3 regions of the Streptomyces sp. NPDC001514 genome follow, and region 1 is predicted to be linked to each of the others. Evidence: riboswitches for the same ligand, from Rfam matches in the RefSeq annotation. Region 1 holds a riboswitch; each other region holds the start of a gene.
What was found. Region 1 has a riboswitch for cobalamin ahead of cobN (cobaltochelatase subunit CobN). Riboswitches for the same ligand answer to the same signal wherever they lie in the genome.
Positions count from the first base shown of each region.

Region 2: linked by a shared signal. The riboswitch ahead of ACWCXB_RS09015 (energy-coupling factor ABC transporter permease) and the one ahead of cobN (cobaltochelatase subunit CobN) in region 1 are both predicted to bind cobalamin.
Region 3: linked by a shared signal. The riboswitch ahead of ACWCXB_RS10310 (cobalamin biosynthesis protein) and the one ahead of cobN (cobaltochelatase subunit CobN) in region 1 are both predicted to bind cobalamin.

Region 1 covers NZ_JBSFHO010000037.1:79,062-85,570, forward strand. Annotated here, with positions in the region: gene cobN (cobaltochelatase subunit CobN) at 1-3,235, opposite strand, end outside; cobalamin riboswitch at 3,270-3,414, opposite strand; gene ACWCXB_RS30775 (cobalamin biosynthesis protein CobG) at 3,460-4,845, shown strand; gene ACWCXB_RS30780 (precorrin-8X methylmutase) at 4,842-5,483, shown strand; gene cobJ (precorrin-3B C(17)-methyltransferase) at 5,543-6,509, shown strand, end outside.
Region 2 covers NZ_JBSFHO010000006.1:1,729-8,237, reverse strand. Annotated here, with positions in the region: partial or broken gene tnpA (IS200/IS605 family transposase) at 1-141, shown strand, start outside; gene ACWCXB_RS09035 (hypothetical protein) at 284-769, opposite strand; gene dhaK (dihydroxyacetone kinase subunit DhaK) at 1,030-2,022, shown strand; gene dhaL (dihydroxyacetone kinase subunit DhaL) at 2,050-2,646, shown strand; gene dhaM (dihydroxyacetone kinase phosphoryl donor subunit DhaM) at 2,643-3,044, shown strand; cobalamin riboswitch at 3,062-3,281, shown strand; gene ACWCXB_RS09015 (energy-coupling factor ABC transporter permease) at 3,311-4,006, shown strand; gene ACWCXB_RS09010 (energy-coupling factor ABC transporter substrate-binding protein) at 4,003-4,425, shown strand; gene cbiQ (cobalt ECF transporter T component CbiQ) at 4,432-5,181, shown strand; gene ACWCXB_RS09000 (energy-coupling factor ABC transporter ATP-binding protein) at 5,178-6,014, shown strand; gene ACWCXB_RS08995 (oxidoreductase) at 6,109-6,509, shown strand, end outside.
Region 3 covers NZ_JBSFHO010000007.1:62,068-68,576, reverse strand. Annotated here, with positions in the region: gene ACWCXB_RS10320 (putative cobaltochelatase) at 1-1,864, opposite strand, end outside; gene ACWCXB_RS10315 (cobyric acid synthase) at 2,151-3,659, opposite strand; gene ACWCXB_RS10310 (cobalamin biosynthesis protein) at 3,656-4,606, opposite strand; cobalamin riboswitch at 4,638-4,777, opposite strand; gene ACWCXB_RS10305 (hypothetical protein) at 4,953-5,174, opposite strand; gene ACWCXB_RS10300 (anion permease) at 5,187-6,464, opposite strand.

The sequences.
Region 1 (6,509 bases):
CCGTCTCGGGGCGGGTCGAGTCGCCGATGTACGCCTCGGGGGCGGTGCCGCGCAGGGCGCGGACGGTGGCGACCATGCCGCCGTGGTACTGGAAGTAGTCGTCGGAGTCGGCGATGTCGTGCTCGCGCGTGTCGGTGTTCTTCGCCGCGACCGCGATCCGCTTGTACGCCGTCTCCATCTCGTCGCGCGCCGGGCGGCCTTCGAGTCCGCGGCCGTAGGCGTAGCCGCCCCACACCGTGTAGACCTCGGCCAGGTCGGCGTCGGTACGCCAGTCGCGGGAGTCGATCAGCTGCAGCAGGCCGGCGCCGTAGGTTCCCGGGCGGGAGCCGAAGATACGGGTGGTGGCGCGGCGTTCGTCGCCGTGTTCGGCCAGGTCGGCCTGGGCGTGGGCCCGTACGTGGTTGACGTCGGCGGGCTCGTCGAGCGAGGCGGCGAGCCGTACCGCGTCGTCGAGCAGGCCGATGACGTGCGGGAACGCGTCCCGGAAGAAGCCGGAGATGCGGAGCGTGACATCGATGCGCGGGCGGCCCAGCTCGGCGGCCGGGACGGCTTCCAGGCCGGTGACGCGGCGCGAGGCCTCGTCCCAGACCGGGCGGATGCCGAGCAGGGCGAGGGCCTCGGCCACATCGTCGCCCGCGGTGCGCATCGCGCTCGTACCCCACAGGGAGAGACCGACGGAGGTCGGCCAGTCGCCGTTGTCGGTGCGGTAGCGCTCCAGCAGCGAATCGGCGAGGGCCTGGCCGGTCTCCCAGGCGAGGCGCGAGGGGACGGCCTTGGGGTCGACGGAGTAGAAGTTGCGGCCCGTCGGGAGGACGTTGACCAGTCCGCGCAGAGGCGAGCCGGAGGGGCCCGCCGGGACGAAGCCGCCGTTCAACGCGTGGACGGCGTTGTCGAGTTCGTCGGTCGTGGCGGACAGGCGCGGGACGACCTGCCGGGCGGCGAAGTCGAGGATGTCGGCGACCGGCTGCCCGTGAGCCGCGGCCACGGAGGCGACGGCGGCCGGGTTCCAGTCGGCGTCCTCCATCGCCTCGACCAGCGCGCGGGCCGCGGCCTCCGCCTCGTCGGCGGTCGTACGGGTCGCGGCGGACTCGTCGAGGCCGAGGGCTTCGCGCAGTCCGGGCAGGGCCTGGGTGCCGCCCCAGATCTGGCGGGCACGCAGGATCGCCAGGACGAGATTGACGCGCTCCGGGCCGGTCGGCGCGCCACCGAGGACGTGCAGACCGTCACGGATCTGGGCGTCCTTGACCTCGCACAGCCAGCCGTCGACGTGGAGCAGGAAGTCGTCGAAGCCGTCGTCGTCCGGCCTGTCGTCGAGCCCCAGGTCGTGGTCGAGCCTCGCGGCCTGGATCAGCGTCCAGATCTGGGCACGGATGGCCGGGAGCTTCGCCGGGTCCATGGAGGAGATCTGCGCGTACTCGTCGAGCAGCTGCTCCAGGCGCGCGATGTCGCCGTACGAGTCGGCGCGGGCCATCGGCGGGACGAGATGGTCGATGAGCGTGGCGTGCACGCGGCGCTTGGCCTGGGTGCCCTCGCCCGGGTCGTTGACCAGGAACGGGTAGACGAGCGGCAGGTCGCCGAGCGCCGCGTCGGGCGCGCAGGCGGCGGACAGGCCCGCGTTCTTGCCGGGCAGCCACTCCAGGTTGCCGTGCTTGCCGAGGTGGATCATCGCGTCGGCACCGAAGCCGCCGTCGTCCTTCGCGGCCGCGATCCAGCGGTAGGCGGCGAGGTAGTGGTGCGAGGGCGGCAGATCGGGGTCGTGGTAGATCGCGATCGGGTTCTCGCCGAAGCCGCGCGGCGGCTGGATGAGGATGAGCAGATTGCCGCGCCGCAGGGCGGCCAGCACGATGTCGCCCTCGGGGTTGCGGGAGCGGTCCAGGAACATCTCGCCGGGCGCGGGGCCCCAGTGCTGCTCCACGTGCTCGCGCAGCTCCTGCGGGAGGGTGGCGTACCAGCGCTTGTAGTCGGCGGCCGGGATACGGACCGGGTTGCGGGCGAGCTGCTCCTCGGTGAGCCAGTCCTGGTCGTGGCCGCCCGCCTCGATGAGCGCGCGGATCAGCTCGTCGCCGTCGCCCGATGCGAGGCCGGGGATGTCCTCGGCACCGAAGTCGTAGCCCTCGTCGCGGAGCCGGCGCAGAAGAACGACGGCGGAGGCGGGGGTGTCGAGGCCGACGGCGTTGCCGATGCGCGAGTGCTTCGTCGGGTACGCGGACAGGACCAGGGCGAGGCGCTTCTCCGCGTTGGGGATGTGGCGCAGCCGGGCGTGGCGTACGGCGATTCCGGCGACGCGGGCCGCGCGCTCGGCATCGGCGACGTAGGCCGGGAGGCCGTCCTCGTCGATCTCCTTGAAGGAGAACGGGACGGTGATGAGGCGGCCGTCGAACTCGGGGACCGCGACCTGGCTGGCGGCGTCCAGCGGGGACAGGCCCTCGTCGTTCTCCTCCCACGTGCTGCGCGGCCCGGTCAGGCACAGCGCCTGCAGGACGGGCACGTCGAGCGCGGCGAGCGCGCCCGCGTCCCAGGACTCGTCGTCGCCGCCGGCCTGCGCCTCGGCGGGCCTGGTGCCGCCCGCGGCGAGAACGGTGGTGACGACGGCGTCGGCATCGCGGAGCTGGTCGAGCAGCTCGGGCTCGGGGGCGCGGAGGGATGCCACGTAGAGCGGCCTGGCCTGGCCCCCGGCGTCCTCGATGGCGTCGCAGAGGGCGCCGACGAAGGCGGTGTTGCCGCTCATGTGGTGGGCGCGGTAGTAGAGCACGGCCACGGTGGGGCCGGTGGTGCTGCGCGGGGTGCGGTCGAGGGGGCCCCAGGTGGGCGCCGGGGCCGGGGGCTCGAAGCCATGGCCCGTGAGCAGGACCGTGTCGGACAGGAAGCGGGCGAGCTGCTCCAGGTTGGCCGGGCCGCCGTGCGCGAGGTAGGCGTGCGCCTCGGCCGCGATGCCGATGGGGACGGTGGAGGCCTCCATCAGCTGGGCGTCGGGGGCCTGTTCGCCTGTGAGGACAACCACGGGCCGCTCCTGCGCGAGCAGCAGGTCGAGGCCCTCCTGCCAGGCGCGGATGCCGCCGAGGAGGCGTACGACGACGAGGTCCGTGCCGTCGAGGAGCGCGGGCACGTCGTCGAGCGCGAGGCGGGACGGATTCGCGAACCGGTACGCCACCGGGCCGTCCCCGGTGTTCGCCGCGCGGGCGCTGAGCAGGTCGGTGTCGGAGGTCGACAGCAGCAGGATCGTCGCGTGCGTCATCGCGTGCGCAGGCCTTCCTCGGGGTGTCCGCGCCCCGGGTGGTCGTAGGACGGCGGGAGTTCCTGACTCACCGGACCTCGTGGACGAGGCCCGGTTCACAGTGGCGGGACCGCGCCGGATTCTCACCGGGCTTCCTCCCTAGGGTCCTGGGACCCTGTGCCGTCTGCATAGTAGAGGCTGCCCCCGGCCGCGGGGGCGGTCACCTCGAAGGACGCCCGAAGAACATGGGTAGGGACGTGGGTATGCTCGCCGCCATGCCGCCCACACCGCCAACACCCCCGGACCGGGGCGAACCCCGCATACGGGACCGGGGTGATGCCTGCCCGGGTGCGCTGCGGCTGCACCCGGCGGACGACGGGCGACTCGCCCGACTCCGCCTGCCCGCAGGTCTTTTGACACTTCGTCAGCTGACTGTTCTGGCCGACGCGGCGGAGACGCTGGGCGACGGTGCTCTGACCGTCACCTCCCGGGGAAATGCGGAGCTGCGCGGACTCGGCGAGGGGTGCGGAGCCGAACTCGCGGCGCTGCTCCGGGAGGCAGCACTGCTCCCCTCCGACACCCACGAGCGGGTACGGAACGTGGTGGCCTCGCCGCTGGCCGGACTCGACGGACTCGGCTGCGCCGACGTGCAGTTGTGGGCGCGCGAGCTGGACGCGCTGCTGTGCGCGAGCGCCTGGGCTGCCGGGCTGTCCGGACGTTTCCTGTTCGCCCTGGACGACGGGCGCGGGGATGTGGCGGGGCTCGGCGCGGATGTGACCTTGCTCGCAGAGCCGGGGAGTGCGGCGGTCGTACGGGTCGGCCGGCACGCCTTCCGCGTCCCGGCCGCCGACGCCCCGCGGGCCGCCCTCGCGGCCGCCGAGGCATTCCTCGCGGCGGCGGAGGCCTCGGGCACGGGGGCGTGGCGGGTGCGAGAGCTGCCCGCTGGGCAGGACATTGCCGTGGGGACGTATCTGGAGGCGGCGGGCATCGCCTGTGAAGCCGGTCCGGCGTTCGAGGACGGACACGCGGATTCGCCCCGCGGTACCGGCACACCCCAAGCCCGTCCGGCGATGGAGGTCGGACACACCGGGCGACCGGACGGCACCGATGCAAGCCCGCCCGCAGGGCGCACCCTGCCAGGGGTCCTGGAGGGGCCTCGCGCCTGGGCCCTGTCCGTCTTCGCGCCGCTCGGGCGGCTCACCGTCGCGCAGGTGCGCGCGCTGCTCCCCGCGCCCGGCGGCCACGTACGCCTCACCCCCTGGCGCGGGGTCGTCGTGCCCGGTTTCGGGAACCGGGACGCGGCCGAGGAGCGGCTCGCCGCGCTCGGGCAGGCGGGGTTCATCACCGGCACCGACTCCCCCTGGTACGGCGTCGGCGCCTGCACCGGCCGGCCCGGGTGCGCCAAGTCCCTGTCCGACGTACGGGCGGACGCGACACCCGGCCGGGGCGGGCTGCCCGTGTACTGGTCGGGCTGCGAGCGGCGCTGCGGGCATCCCCACGGGGAGTACGTGGACGTCGTGGCCACGGCGGCCGGCACGTACCGGGTGACCGTGCACGGCGCCGACGTACCGACAGACCAGGGCCTGGCCGACGCGGTTGCGGCGGCCCGTACAACGACCGTCACGAGATGAGCGAGAGCACAGTGTTCGACTACGAGAAGGACGGCGCGGAGATCTACCGCCAGTCCTTTGCCACCATCCGCGCCGAGGCCGATCTCGCCGCGCTCCCCGCCGACGTCAGCCAGGTCGCGGTGCGGATGATCCACGCCTGCGGCATGGTCGACCTGGTCCGCGATCTCGTCCACTCCCCCGATGTGGTGGCCCGCGCACGCGAGGCCCTGCGAGCCGGCGCGCCCATCCTCTGCGACGCCCGGATGGTCGCCAGCGGCGTCACCCGCAAGCGGCTGCCCGCCGACAACGAGGTCATCTGCACGCTCTCCGACCCGTCCGTGCCCGCGCTCGCCGCCGAGCTCGGCACGACCCGCAGCGCCGCCGCCCTCGAACTGTGGCGCGACCGCCTCGAAGGCTCGGTCGTCGCCGTCGGCAACGCGCCCACCGCCCTCTTCCGGCTCCTGGAGATGATCGAGGAGGGTGCTCCGCGCCCGGCCGCGGTCATCGGTGTCCCGGTCGGCTTCATCGGCGCGGCCGAGTCCAAGGACGCGCTCGCCGGACACGGCAGCGGCATCGAGCACCTGGTGGTACGAGGGCGGCGGGGCGGCAGCGCCATGGCCGCGGCAGCGATCAACGCGATAGCGAGTGAGGCAGAGTGAGCACGCAGCAGGTCGGCCGACTGTACGGAGTGGGACTCGGTCCCGGCGACCCGTCCCTGATGACCCTGCGGGCGGTCGAGGCCGTCGCGGAGGCGGACGTCGTCGCGTACCACTGCGCCCGGCACGGCCGTTCCATCGCCCGCTCGATCGTGGCGAGGCATCTGCGCCCCGACCACATCGAGGAGCGGCTGATGTACCCCATCACGGTCGAGACCACCGACCACCCCGGCGGCTACCGCGGTGCGCTCAACGACTTCTACGAGGAGGCGGCGGAGCGGCTCGCGGCGCACCTCGACGCGGGGCGGACCGTCGCCGTGCTCGCGGAGGGCGACCCGCTCTTCTACGGCTCGTACCAGCACATGCACAAGCGGCTGGCCCACCGCTATCCGACCGAGGTGATCCCCGGGGTCACCTCGGTGAGCGCTGCCGCCGCGCGCCTCGGTGAGCCGCTGTGCGAGGCCGAGGAGGTGCTGACGATCATCCCCGGCACGCTGCCGGAGGAGGAGCTGACGGCCCGTCTCGCCTCGACCGACTCGGCGGTGGTGATGAAGCTGGGGCGGACCTTCCCGGCGGTCCGCCGTGCGCTGGAGCGCGCGGGGCGGCTCGGCGACGCGCGGTACGTCGAGCGCGCCACGATGGACGGCGAGCGCACGGAACGGCTGGCCGACGTGGACCCGGATTCGGTGCCGTACTTCTCGGTGGCGGTGCTGCCGAGCCGTATCGACGAGGTGCCTCCGGCAGCGCGCCCCGAGGGTGAGGTCGTCGTCGTGGGCACCGGCCCGGCGGGGCCGCTGTGGCTGACCCCCGAGACCCGGGGGGCCCTCGCCTCCGCCGACGACCTGGTCGGCTACACGACGTACCTGGACCGGGTGCCCGTGCGTCCCGGCCAGCGGCGCCACGGCTCCGACAACAAGGTGGAGTCGGAGCGGGCGGAGTTCGCGCTGGACCTCGCCCGGCGCGGGCGGCGGGTGGCCGTGGTGTCGGGCGGCGACCCGGGCGTCTTCGCGATGGCCACGGCGGTGCTGG
Region 2 (6,509 bases), on a different contig from region 1:
CCGCCAGGAGTTCCCCGCCCACATCCGCCGATACCTGCGGGGTGATCATCTCTGGCCGCCCTCCTCTTCGCCGCCTCCCGCGGCGGAGCACCACTCAGCATCATCAAGGAGTACATCGAAAACCAGAAACACCCCGACTGACCTGGATTCAGGTCAACAGCACGGGCCCGAGCGTACGTGCGGGGCAGAGCAGTCCAGACGGCCCGTGCCGCCGTCCGCTCGTGGATCGTCGCGGTGACCTCGGTGTCGTTGACGGGGGCGCTGGTGGTCTCCACATTCGTGATCAGATGCGGGGTGTCCGGTTCGCAGGTCTCGCTGAGATGGACTTTCTGGCCGCACCAGCCCGATCCGCGTTTGATGCCGTAGTGGGCGTCGGTGTCATACGGCGAGGACAGCCGGTCTCTGGCCGGCGGGAGGTCCTTGCCTCCCGCCAGCGCACCCCCTGCCCGTCCCGGTGATACTGCTCTGCCCAGGCCCGACGCTGGATCCGCACCGCGGGGAGCTCGCCCAGCCAGGCCGGAGAGTAGAGATCGGCGATGGCGTCCAGGAGCGTGAACCCCTCCCGGCCGACCTGTTCGGCGCACTCCCGCCGGACGTTTTCCCCTTTCGGAAAACGGTAGTGGTCGATCTTGGCCCCGTAGCGCTCCACCCACTCGGAGTCGATCAACGGCGTCAGCCAGTCCGGGGCGGCTGCGACCAGCGCCTCCAGCGCCAGCTGCAGCGTCTCTCCGACTTCCAGCACCCGCTCTTCCAGCCCGTGCGCGATCAAGCGGGAGCCGAGGTCTTCCCCGCTCGACGAGCTCTCCGGCGGGGAAGCGGCAGCCGTCGCCCCCCGGGTGACCCCGCCGTAGTACGCCCGCGGACGGCGGGCGGCGGTGAACGGCCGAATCGGGCCGGGCGGGTCCTGCGCCCCGCGGGCCGATTGCGCCGATACTGGCAGGACCACGGCGTGCAGCCCGATACCGGCCCCGTCCGACCTGAGCAGACCCCGTCCAGAGTGATCGTTACCAGTCTCATCAGGAGGTTCCCATGAGGATGCTCATCAATGTGCCCGAGACGGTTGTCGCCGATGGCCTGCGGGGACTGGCCGCCGCGCATCCCGAGCTGGCGGTCGACGTCGAGAACCGGGTCGTGCTGCGGGGTGACGCGCCCGTCGCCGGGAAGGTGGCGTTGGTGTCCGGGGGCGGGTCGGGGCACGAGCCGTTGCACGGGGGGTTCGTCGGTCCGGGGATGCTGTCCGCGGCTTGTCCGGGGGAGGTGTTCACCTCACCCGTGCCCGATCAGATGGTCCGGGCCGCGGCCGCCGTGGACAGCGGGGCCGGGGTGTTGTTCGTCGTCAAGAACTACACCGGCGACGTCCTCAATTTCGACATGGCGGCCGAGCTGGCCGAGGACGAGGGCGTCCAGGTCGCCAAGGTGCTGGTGAACGACGACGTGGCGGTGACGGACAGTCTGTACACGGCGGGCCGGCGCGGGACCGGGGCGACGCTGTTCGTGGAGAAGATCGCGGGCGCGGCGGCCGAGGAGGGCATGCCGCTGGAGCGGGTCGAGTCGATCGCCCGGGAGGTGAACGCGCGGTCGCGGAGCTTCGGCGTGGCGCTGAGCGCGGTCACGACACCCGCCAAGGGAAGTCCGACCTTCGACCTCCCGCCCGGCGAACTGGAGTTGGGCATCGGCATCCACGGCGAGCCGGGCCGGGAGCGGCGGCCGATGATGACGTCGCGGGAGATCGCGGACTTCGCGGTGGACGCGGTACTGGAGGACCTCAAGCCCTCCACTCCGGTCCTGGTGCTCGTCAACGGCATGGGGGCGACGCCGCTCCTGGAGCTGTACGGGTTCAACGCCGAGGTGCACCGGGTGCTCGGCGAGCGGAGCGTGCCGGTGGCTCGTACGCTCGTCGGGAACTATGTGACCTCGCTCGACATGGCCGGCTGCTCGGTGACGATCTGCGCGATGGACGAGGAGCTGCTGCGGCTGTGGGATGCGCCCGTGCAGACGCCGGCGCTGCGCTGGGGGCGCTGATCCATGGCACAGGAACCGGAAGCGCGTGTGCTGGACACCGGCTTCTTCCGCCGGTGGATGAACGCCACCGCCGCCGCCGTGGACCGTGAGGCCGGGCACCTCACCGAACTGGACTCGGCGATCGGTGACGCGGACCACGGGAACAACATGCAGCGCGGGTTCACCGCCGTCATGGCCGTGCTGGAGAAGGAGGCGCCCGGCACCCCGGGAGCCGTACTCACCCTGTCCGGGCGGCACTTGATCTCGACGGTCGGCGGGGCTTCCGGGCCGCTGTACGGGACTCTGCTGCGCCGTGCGGGCAAGGTGCTCGGCGACGCGACCGAGGTGTCGCCGGAGCAGCTCGCCGATGCCCTGCGCGCGGGGGTCGCCGCGGTGGCGCAGCTCGGCGGGGCGAAGGCGGGGGACAAGACGATGCTGGACGCGCTGGAGCCGGCCGTGGAGGCGCTGGGCGAGTCGTTCGCCGCCGCCCGGGAGGCCGCCGAGCAGGGCGCGCTCGCGACCGTGCCGATGCTGGCGCGCAAGGGCAGGGCCAGCTACCTGGGCGAGCGCAGCATCGGGCACCAGGACCCGGGCGCCACGTCCTCGGCGCTGCTGATCGCGGCTCTGGAGGAGGCGGCGCGATGAGCCCGGTCGGCATCGTCCTCGTGTCGCACAGCGCACAGCTCGCCGCGTCCGTCGCCGAACTCGCCCGGGGGCTCGCCGGTGGCGCCGCGACGGTGCCGGTCGCACCCGCCGGCGGTACGCCCGACGGCGGTCTCGGCACCAGCTCGGAGCTGATCGCCGCCGCGGCGCAGGAGGTCGACCAGGGCGCGGGCGTGGCCGTACTGGCCGATCTCGGCAGCGCCGTGCTGACGGTGAAATCCCTGCTGGCCGAGGGCGACGAACTGCCGGAGGGGACCCGGCTCGTGGACGCGCCCTTCGTCGAGGGCGCGGTCGCCGCGGTGGTCACCGCGGCGGCGGGCGGCGATCTGGACGCGGTGGAGGCGGCGGCCAAGGAGGCGTACGGCTATCACAAGGTGTGACTGCGCGCATCCGTGCGCGACTTGTGATGTACCTGGTCAAAGCACTAATGTCGCACCGCCTTGGTGAACGGGAAACCGGTGGAGTACCGGTGCGGCCCTCGCCACTGTGATCGGGAAGTCCGGCTCCATCCGCAAGGAAGCCACTGGACCGCCGCGGGAGACCCCGGTGTCCGGGAAGGCGGAGCCCGGGCGGCACTACCCGTCAGCCAGGAGACCGGCCAAGGCGCGTTGTCCATCCACGAGGTGCTGGAGAGGGTCTCCCGACCATGCATATAGCCGAGGGGTACCTGCCCCCGTTGCACGCGGCCGCCTGGGGCGCCGCGTCCGCTCCGTTCGTCGTTCACGGCGTGCGGGCGCTCACCCGCGAGGTCAAGGCCAATCCCGAGTCGACTCTGCTGCTCGGCGCGTCGGGTGCTTTCACCTTCGTTCTGTCGGCGCTCAAGATTCCGTCGGTGACGGGCAGTTGCTCGCACCCCACGGGTACCGGTCTGGGCGCGATCCTGTTCCGACCGCCGATCATGGCGGTGCTCGGCACCATCACCCTGTTGTTCCAGGCGCTGTTGCTCGCGCACGGCGGGCTCACCACGCTCGGCGCCAACGTCTTCTCCATGGCGATCGTCGGGCCGTGGGCCGGATATGCGGCGTACCGGCTGCTGAGGCGGTCCGGACTGCCGCTGATGGTGGGCGTGTTCTTCGGCGCGTTCGTGGCGGACCTGTCCACGTACTGCGTCACCAGCGTGCAGCTGGCGCTGGCGTTCCCGGACCCGAGCAGCGGCTTCATCGGCGCGCTCGCCAAGTTCGGCGGCATCTTCGCGGTCACCCAGATCCCGCTGGCCGTCAGCGAGGGGCTGCTCACGGTGCTGGTGATGCGGCTGCTGGTGCAGTCCAGCAAGGGTGAGCTGACCCGGCTCGGTGTGCTGCTCCAGGGCGGGGACAAGAAGACGGAGGCCGCGGTCCGATGAGCCGTAACGCGAAGATCAACACGCTGCTGCTGGTGGTCGTGGCCGCGCTGGCCGTCCTGCCGCTCGCCCTCGGGCTCGGGGACGACAAGGAGGAGCCGTTCACCGGTGCCGACGGGCAGGCGGAGGCGGCGATCACCGAGATCGATCCGGACTACGAGCCCTGGTTCTCCCCGCTGTACGAACCGCCGTCCGGGGAGATCGAGTCCGCGCTGTTCTCCCTGCAGGCCGCGCTCGGCGCCGGGGTCCTGGCGTACTACTTCGGGCTGCGCAAGGGCCGGCGGCAGGGCGAGGCCCGTGCCGCGGCGGCGGCCGCCAAGGAGGCGAAGGCGGGCGCGGCGGCCGACGGGGACGCGAAGGCGGACGCGGCGGCCGACGCGGACGCGAAGGCGGGCGCGGCCGCCGACGGTCCCGCCGGCTGATCGCCGATGCTGCCGATCGACGCGGCGGCGCACAGCAGTCGCTGGCGCCGCCGCCATCCATGTGAGAAAGCGGTGCTCGGGCTCGGGCTGACGGTCTGTGCCGTCTCGCTGCCGCCGTGGCCGGGTGCCGTGCTGGTCGCGACGGCCACCGTCGCCGTGCTGCTCGGCCCGGCCGGGGTCGCGCCGCGGCAGCTGTGGCGGGCCTGGCGCATCCCGCTCGGGTTCTGTGTGACAGGTGCGGTGCCGCTGCTCTTCGCGGTGGGCGGACCGGACGGGTTCGTGGCGCTCGCACCGGACGGGCCTCTGCACGCGGGGCGGCTGCTGCTGCGGACGTCCGCGGCGTCGCTCGGGGTGCTGCTGTTCGCGTTCACCACCCCGGTGTCCGACGTCCTGCCCCGACTGGTGCGCGCGGGCGTGCCGGCACCGGTGGTCGATGTCGCCCTGGTCATGTACAGGATCAGCTTCCTGCTCCTCGATGCGGTGCACCGGATCCGCGAGGCGCAGGCGGCCCGGCTCGGCCACACCTCCCGCGCGGCGACGTGGCGCTCGCTCGCCGGCCTCGGGGCGACCGCGTTCGTGCGCGCCTTCGACCGGGCCCAGCGGCTCCAGACGGGGCTCGCCGGGCGCGGTTACGACGGGACGCTGCGGGTGCTGGTGCCGCCGGCGTCGGTGTCCGGGCGTTTCCTGGCGGCGACCGGCGGGCTGCTCGCGGGGATCGTCGCCCTCACCCTCGTACTGGAAAGGTCCGTTCTATGAGCACGTCACCCGTGGTGGAGCTGGCCGATGCCGGGTACGCGTACGCCGAGGGACCACAGGTGCTCGCCGGCGTCGATTTCGCCGTGCCCGCGGGCCGCTCGCTGGCGCTGCTCGGCCGCAACGGCAGCGGCAAGACGACCCTGCTGCGGCTGCTCAGCGGCGGGCTGCAGTGCGGCCAGGGGCGGCTGCTCCTGGACGGCGAGCCGGTGGCGTACGACCGCGCCGGGCTGACCCGGCTGCGCACGACCGTGCAGCTCGTCGTGCAGGACCCGGACGACCAGCTCTTCGCGGCGTCCGTCGGCCAGGACGTGTCGTTCGGGCCGATGAATCTGGGGCTGGCGGAGGACGAGGTACGGGCGCGGGTCGCCGAGGCGCTGGAGGCGCTGGACATCACGGCGCTCGAGGACCGGCCGACGCATCTCCTCTCCTACGGTCAGCGCAAACGGGCGGCGATCGCGGGCGCGGTGGCGATGCGGCCGCGGGTGCTGATCCTGGACGAGCCGACCGCGGGCCTCGACCCGCATGGCCAGGAGCGCCTCCTTGAGGTGCTGGACCGGCTCCGGAAGACGGGCACGACCGTGGTCATGGCCACGCACGACGTGGACCTCGCCCTGCGCTGGGCCGACGACGCGGCGGTCCTGTCCCCCGCGGGCCTGCGCACGGGCCCGATCGCCGAGCTCCTCGCCGACCAGGAGCTCCTCGACGCGGCACGGCTGCGCAGGCCGTGGGCGATGGCGGCGACGGAGGTGCTGCGCGCGCACGGCCTGCTGACCGGGGACGCTCCGGGCCCGCGCACCCCGGAGGAACTGGACCGCTGGGCGGTGCCGGCGTAGCGCATCTCACTCCACGCCCGTTGTGCAACTTGTTGCACAACGGCTCCTCGGCGTCTACAAAGGGGGACGACGACACTGCGCGAGGAGGCGCCGGATGACCCCGTACCCGCACCTGTTGAGCCCGCTCGACCTCGGGTTCACGACGCTCCCCAACCGGGTGCTGATGGGCTCCATGCACATCGGCCTGGAGGAGGCGGAGAACGGCTTCGACCGGATGGCCGCCTTCTACGCCGCCCGCGCGCGCGGCGGCGTCGGCCTGATCGTCACCGGCGGTATCGCGCCCAACGAGGAGGGGCGTCCCTACGACGGCGGCGCCAAGCTCACCACCGAGGAGGAGGCCGCACAGCACCGCACGGTGACCGACGCGGTGCACGCGGCGGGCGGCCGGATCGCGATGCAGATCCTGCACTTCGGCCGGTACGCGTACCACCCGCAGCTCGTCGCGCCCAGCGCGCTCCAGGCGCCCATCAGCCCGTTCGTCCCGCGCGCCCTCAC
Region 3 (6,509 bases), on a different contig from region 1:
AGGCGGTGCCGTCGGCGGCGTGCAGCCGGGCTGCCCGCCCGGCCAGCGCCACCGGGTCGGGGCCGCCGGTCGCCCGGCCGTCCGTCACGACCACGAGCAGGGGGCGGCGCGACGGATCGCGCAGCCGCTCCACGCGCAGCACGTCGTGCGCCTTGAGCAGGCCGGCGGCCAGCGGTGTACGCCCACCCGTCGGCAGCTGTTCCAGGCGCGCGGCGGCCGCGTCCACGGACGACGTCGGCGGCAGCGCCACGTCGGCGCCCGTGCCGCGGAAGGTGACGAGACCGACCTTGTCGCGCCGCTGGTACGCGTCCAGCAGCAGCGACAGCACCGCGCCCTTGACCGCGCTCATCCGCTGCCGGGCCGCCATCGACCCGGACGCGTCCACGACGAACAGCACGAGATTGCCCTCGCGGCCCTCGCGCGTGGCCTGGCGCAGATCGTCACGCCGGACCACGAGACCGGCGCCCGCCCGCCCGCGCGCCCGCTGGTACGGGGCCGCGGCCTGCACGGTGGCCGACAGGTGCAGCTTGGTGAGCGCCCCTCGGGGCCGTCGGGCGCCGGTCGTCCTGCCGTGTTCGGTACGGGCGCGGGAGCGGCGCCCGGCCGCGCCCTCGCCGAGCCCGGGAACGCTCAGCATCTTCGTACGGAAGGGCTCGGCGGCCCGTACGGCCGACTGTTCGCCCGGGCCCTGGGCGGGCTGCTCCTCGGCGGGCGCTGCGGCATCGGGCCCCTGCGACTGGGGCGGAATCCCGCCCCCGCCGCCCGGGCCGCCGCCGGGCCCGCCCTCCGGGCCGTCCGGGCCGTCGGGATCCGGATCCGGATCGTGGTCGGGGTCGTGCTGCGGCTCGTCGTCCCCGTCGAATTGCTCCAGGGTCTCGTCGAGTTTCTCCTCGTCGAGGCCGGGCGCGTCGAAGGGGTTGCGCCGACGCCGGTGGGGGAGTGCGAGGAGCGCCGCCTGCCGCACGTCCTCCTCGAGTACGTCCGTACGCCCCGCCCACGCGGCCAGTGCCGTCGCCGTGCGCGCCATCACGATGTCGGCGCGCATGCCGTCCACCTCGAACGCCGCGCAGGTCGCCGCGATCCGGCGCAGCGCCCCGTCACCCAGCACCACGCTGGGCAGCAGCGCCCGCGCGGCCACGATCCGCTCGCGCAGCGCCGCCTCCTCGTCCGCCCAGCGAGCCGCGAAGCCGGCCGGGTCGTCGTCGTATGCCAACCGGCGCCGAACGACCTCGACCCGCTGCTCCGGCTCCCGCGACGCCGCCACCTCGACCGTCAGCCCGAACCGGTCCAGCAACTGCGGCCGCAGCTCGCCCTCTTCGGGGTTCATCGTCCCCACGAGCAGGAAGCGCGCGGCATGCCGTACGGACACGCCCTCGCGCTCCACGTACGAGGCGCCCATGGCGGCCGCGTCCAGCAGGAGGTCCACCAGGTGGTCGTGGAGGAGGTTGACCTCGTCGACGTAGAGAATGCCGCGGTGCGCGTCCGCGAGCAGCCCGGGCTCGAACGCCTTCACCCCCTCCGCGAGGGCCCGCTCGATGTCGAGCGCCCCGACCAGCCGGTCCTCCGAGGCCCCGACGGGCAGCTCGACCATCCGGGCCGGCCGCGCCGTACCGGGTGCCGCCTCGTGCGGCCCGTCCGGACACCCCGGATCCGGCGCCCCCGGCGCACACGAGAACCGGCATCCGGCGACCACGTCCACGTCCGGCATGAGCACCGCGAGTGCCCGTACGGCGGTCGACTTGGCCGTGCCCTTCTCCCCGCGCACGAGCACACCGCCGACCGCCGGGCTCACCGCGTTGAGCAGCAGGGCCAGCCGCAGGTCGTCCATCCCGACGACCGCGGTGAACGGATAGGGGGTGCTCATCGCCTGATCACTCCTTCGCTGAAGCCGCGCCGGTTGCGCGGCTCGTTCGTACCCTGCCGAGGGCCCGGGCCGGTGTGGCCGTCCTCGAGCGCCGTACGGGCTTGGTGTGTGCCCGGTACCGCGGGGTGGGGCGGGGTGTCCGTCCTCGAACGCCGGACGGGCTGAAGAACAGCCCCGCGGGCGTTCGAGGCGCGGGGGTTCGGGGGCGGAGCCCCCAGGGACGTGGTCCGGGGCGGAGCCCCGGTTCGGGAAGGGGCGGGGTGGGGCGAGGGCCCACCGCAGGCGCTCACGGCGCACCAGGTGCGATGAACGGCAGGCCCGAGGGCGCGCCGCCCTCGATCAGCCGCAGCAGCGCGTCCGTGTCCGCGTGTTCCGCGATCAGATCGCCCAGCCGGTCCAACTGCTCCTCGCGCAACGCGCCGAAGCTCGTGTCCGGGGCCGGCACGAAGCGCCGGCCCGCCGCCGCCGCGACCACCCGCAGGAACGCCCGCCGGAAGCCGTCGCTCTCCAGCGAGCCGTGCCAGTGCGTCCCCCACACCGACCCCACCCTGCAGCCGTCCAAGAAGGGCTCACCGCCGAGGACTTCGGCGACACCGTGGTGGATCTCGTACCCCTCGACCCGCTCGCCGAGCGCCTCGCCGACCGGCCGCGCCAACGTCTTCTCGCGCGCGAACCGCACCCGCACCGGCAGCAGCCCGAGGCCGTCCACCTCGCCCGCCCGTGACTCGACGTCGTCCTCGATACGTTCGCCCAGGACCTGGAAGCCGCCGCAGATGCCCAGCACCGGCAGGCCGGCCGCCGCACGCCGGGCGATGGCATCGGCCAGTCCCCGCTCACGCAGCCACTCCAGTGCGCGGACGGTGCCGCGCGTGCCGGGCACGACCACCAGGTCGGCGTCGGCGAGTTCCTCGGCGCGGTCCACGAAGCGCACGACCACCCCCGGTTCGGCCGCCAGCGCGTCCACATCGGTGAAGTTGGACATGAGCGGCACCGCGCACACGGCGACCCGCAGCACGTCCTCGCCGACCGGCGGGGCGACCACGGACTCGCGCACCGCACCCCGCAGGGAGACCCTCAGCCCGTCCTCCTCGTCGATGCCGAGGCCGTGCGCGTACGGCAGGACTCCGTACGTCCGCCGCCCGGTCAGCCCGTGCAGCATCTCCAACCCCGGTTCCAGCAGCGACACATCGCCCCGGAACTTGTTGACGAGGTAGCCCGCGATCAGCTCCTGGTCCTCCGGGGCGAGCAGCGCCGTCGTACCGAAGAACTGCGCGAAGACCCCGCCCCGGTCGATGTCCCCGACCACCAGCACCGGGAAACGCGCCGCCCGCGCGATGCCCATGTTCACGATGTCGGTGCGGCGCAGATTGATCTCGGCGGGGCTGCCCGCGCCTTCGCAGATGACGGCGTCGTACGTGCTCCGCAGCTCCTCCAGGCACTCCACGACCGGTTCGAACAGCTCTCGCTGCCTTCCACCGTGGTAGCCGCGCGCACTCAGCTCGCCCACCGGCTTGCCCATCAGGACGACCTGGCTGGAGCGGTCGCTGCCCGGCTTGAGCAGCACGGGGTTCATGAGCGCCGAGGGCTCCACGCGCGCCGCCTGCGCCTGCATGGCCTGCGCCCGCCCTATCTCCGCACCCTCGCGGGTCACAAAGGAGTTGAGGGACATGTTCTGTCCCTTGAAGGGCGCGACCTTCACCCCCTGGCGCACCAGCCACCGGCAGATCCCCGCCGTGACGACGCTCTTGCCCGCGTCCGACGTCGTCCCGGCGACCAGCAGTCCGCCCCCGCTCATGCACGCCTCCCCTTCAGGGCCCCGGCGGCCAGCCGCGCGCCCGCGCACGCCACGAGCGCCAGTACGCCCACGCGCCGCGAGAGCCGTACCGCACGCTCGATGTCCGTGACCTCGACGGCCCGGCCGCCGCCGTTGAGCACGGGCCGGTGCTCGACCCGTCCGGCGTACGAGAGCGTCCCGCCGAGCCGTACGCCGAGCGCCCCCGCGAACGAGGCCTCCACCGGGCCCGCGTTGGGGCTCGGGTGCTTCGCGGCGTCGGCGCGCCAGGCTCGTACGGCACCACGCGGGTCGCCCCCCGCGAGGACCGCCAGTCCGGCGGTGAGGCGGGCGCCCGGCCAGCCCGCGACATCGTCGAGCCGCGCCGACGCCCAGCCGTACCGCCGGTAGCGGGGCGACTTGTGACCCACCATCGCGTCCAGCGTGTTCACGGCACGGAAGCCCACCAGACCCGGGACTCCGCCGAGCGCGCCCCACACGAGCGCGCCGACGACCGCGTCGGAGGTGTTCTCGGCGACGGATTCGACGACCGCGCGGGCGATTCCGGGGCCGTCCAGCGCCTGCGGGTCCCGCCCGCACAGATGCGGCAGCCGCTCTCTCGCGACCTCGATGTCCCCGGCCGCCAGCGCCCCGCCGATCGCCCGGGCCTCCCGTCCCAGCGACGTTCCGCCGACGACCGCCCAGGTGGCGGCCGCAGTCAGCGCGATCGACGCCGTACGGGAACGGCGTACGGAGGCAGCGGCCAGCGCGCCCGCTGTGATGGCGCCCCCGGCGCACACGGCGGTGTGCACCGCGCCCCACCCGCGGTGGTCGCGCCACAGCGCCCGCTCGACGGCAGCGGCGGCCCGGCCGAACGCGGCGACCGGATGTCCTCGGCGCGGATCGCCGAAGAGCAGGTCGCCGGCGAGTCCGGCAGCTGCACCGCATGCAAAGGTCCGCTCTGCACGCATGTTCGTCCTCACTCAGGGTCCGCGCCCTGGCTCGACGTGACCGGCGGTGAGAGTTCCTGGCTCCGGGAGTGGAGTGCACCCGTGACAGTGGCGGGACCGCGCCGGACTCGCACCGGCTTCCTCTTCTGCCGCCGTAAATGGCTCCGGAAGTCCACCACGGCCGCGAACACCCGTCAACTCGCCCTTGACCTGCGGCGGGACAGTGTGCGGAGTGCCACATGGGGCGCACGCGGGGGCGCACACGACAGGGGCCGGACCCACCCGGAGGTGTGCCCGGCCCCTGTACCGAGGACGGTGTCGCGCCGGCCTTGGGACGGCGTCGTGTGACGACGTCGTCCCAAGGTGATCAGACGACGATCAGATAGATCCCGTAGGTCACCGCTGCCGCGCAGAGCGCGAAGCAGGCGTACGCACCCGTGCGGGCGAGTACGGCGGAGCCTCCCTGCGCGGCCGCGGACTCCTGCTTGGAGAGGCCCGCGATGCCCAGGGTGAACAGGCCCACGAGGGCCACGGTGACGATGAGGCTCACGCCGAAGACGGAGCCCAGAGCTGCCCAGTCGATCTTCATGCTGTTCTTTCCTTACACCGTGGCGGCGGGCGTCGGGGCGGTCGAGGGCGCCGTGGCGGTCTCGGCGGCCGGGGCGGGGATCGTGGCCCTCAGGTCCTCGGGCTCGGTCGCCGCGGCGGTGGCGACACCGGCCGGGGGCGGGGTGACGGCCGCGATGGCGGTGGTGATCACACCCGCGGGCTCGGCGGTCTCGTCGTCCGTGACGTTCGTGTGGTCGACCGGCTTGCGGCGCGAGAGGGACCAGATGACCGCGGCACCCGCGATCAGCAGCACCGCCACGGCCCCGACGCCCCAGGTGCCCAGGCCGGTCAGGAACTCGGCGCCGGCGGCGACCAGCGCAGCGGCCGGCAGCGTCAGGCCCCAGGCGATGAACATCCGGGTGGCGGTGGACCAGCGGACCACGCCGCCCTTGCGGCCGAGGCCGGCGCCCATGACCGCGCCGGAGCAGGACTGGGTGGTGGAGAGCGAGAAGCCGAGGTGCGAGGAGGCCAGGATGACCGTCGCGGCGCTGGTCTGGGCGGCGAAGCCCTGCTGCGGCCGGAGGTCGGTCAGGCCCTTGCCCATGGTGCGGATGATGCGCCAGCCGCCCAGGTACGTACCGAGCGCGATCGCCGTACCGGCGGAGACGATCACCCACATCGGCGGGTTCGAGCCGGGGGCGAGGACGCCGCCGGTGACCAGGGCCAGGGTGATGACGCCCATGGTCTTCTGCGCGTCGTTGGTGCCGTGGGCGAGGGAGACGAGCCCGGCCGAAGCGATCTGGCCGGCGCGGTAGCCCATGGACGTGGCCTTGTCGTCCGCCTTGCTGCCGATGCGGTACGTCAGCTTGGTCGCGAGGAGCGCGGCGAGACCGGCGACGATCGGGGCGGCGACGGCCGGGATCAGGACCTTCGTGACGATGGTCCCGCCGTTGACGGCGGAGAAACCGGCGGACATCACGGCTGCGCCGATGAGACCGCCGAAGAGCGCGTGAGAGGAGCTGGACGGCAGGCCCAGCAGCCAGGTGGAGAGGTTCCACAGAATGGCGCCGACGAGCGCCGCGAAGATCACTTCGGTGCGGATGCCCTCTTCGTTGATGATCCCGCCGGAGATCGTCTTGGCGACCTCGACGGACAGGAATGCGCCGACAAGATTCAGCACGGCGGACATGGCCACCGCCGTCTTGGGCTTGAGCGCGCCGGTCGAGATGGTCGTCGCCATCGCGTTGGCTGTGTCGTGGAAACCGTTCGTGAAATCGAACACGAGAGCGGTGATGATCACGATCCCGAGGAGAAGCGTGATGTTTTCCATTTACCCAGGCTTCTTTTGGACGTCAGTGGCTCGGCGACCGTAAGC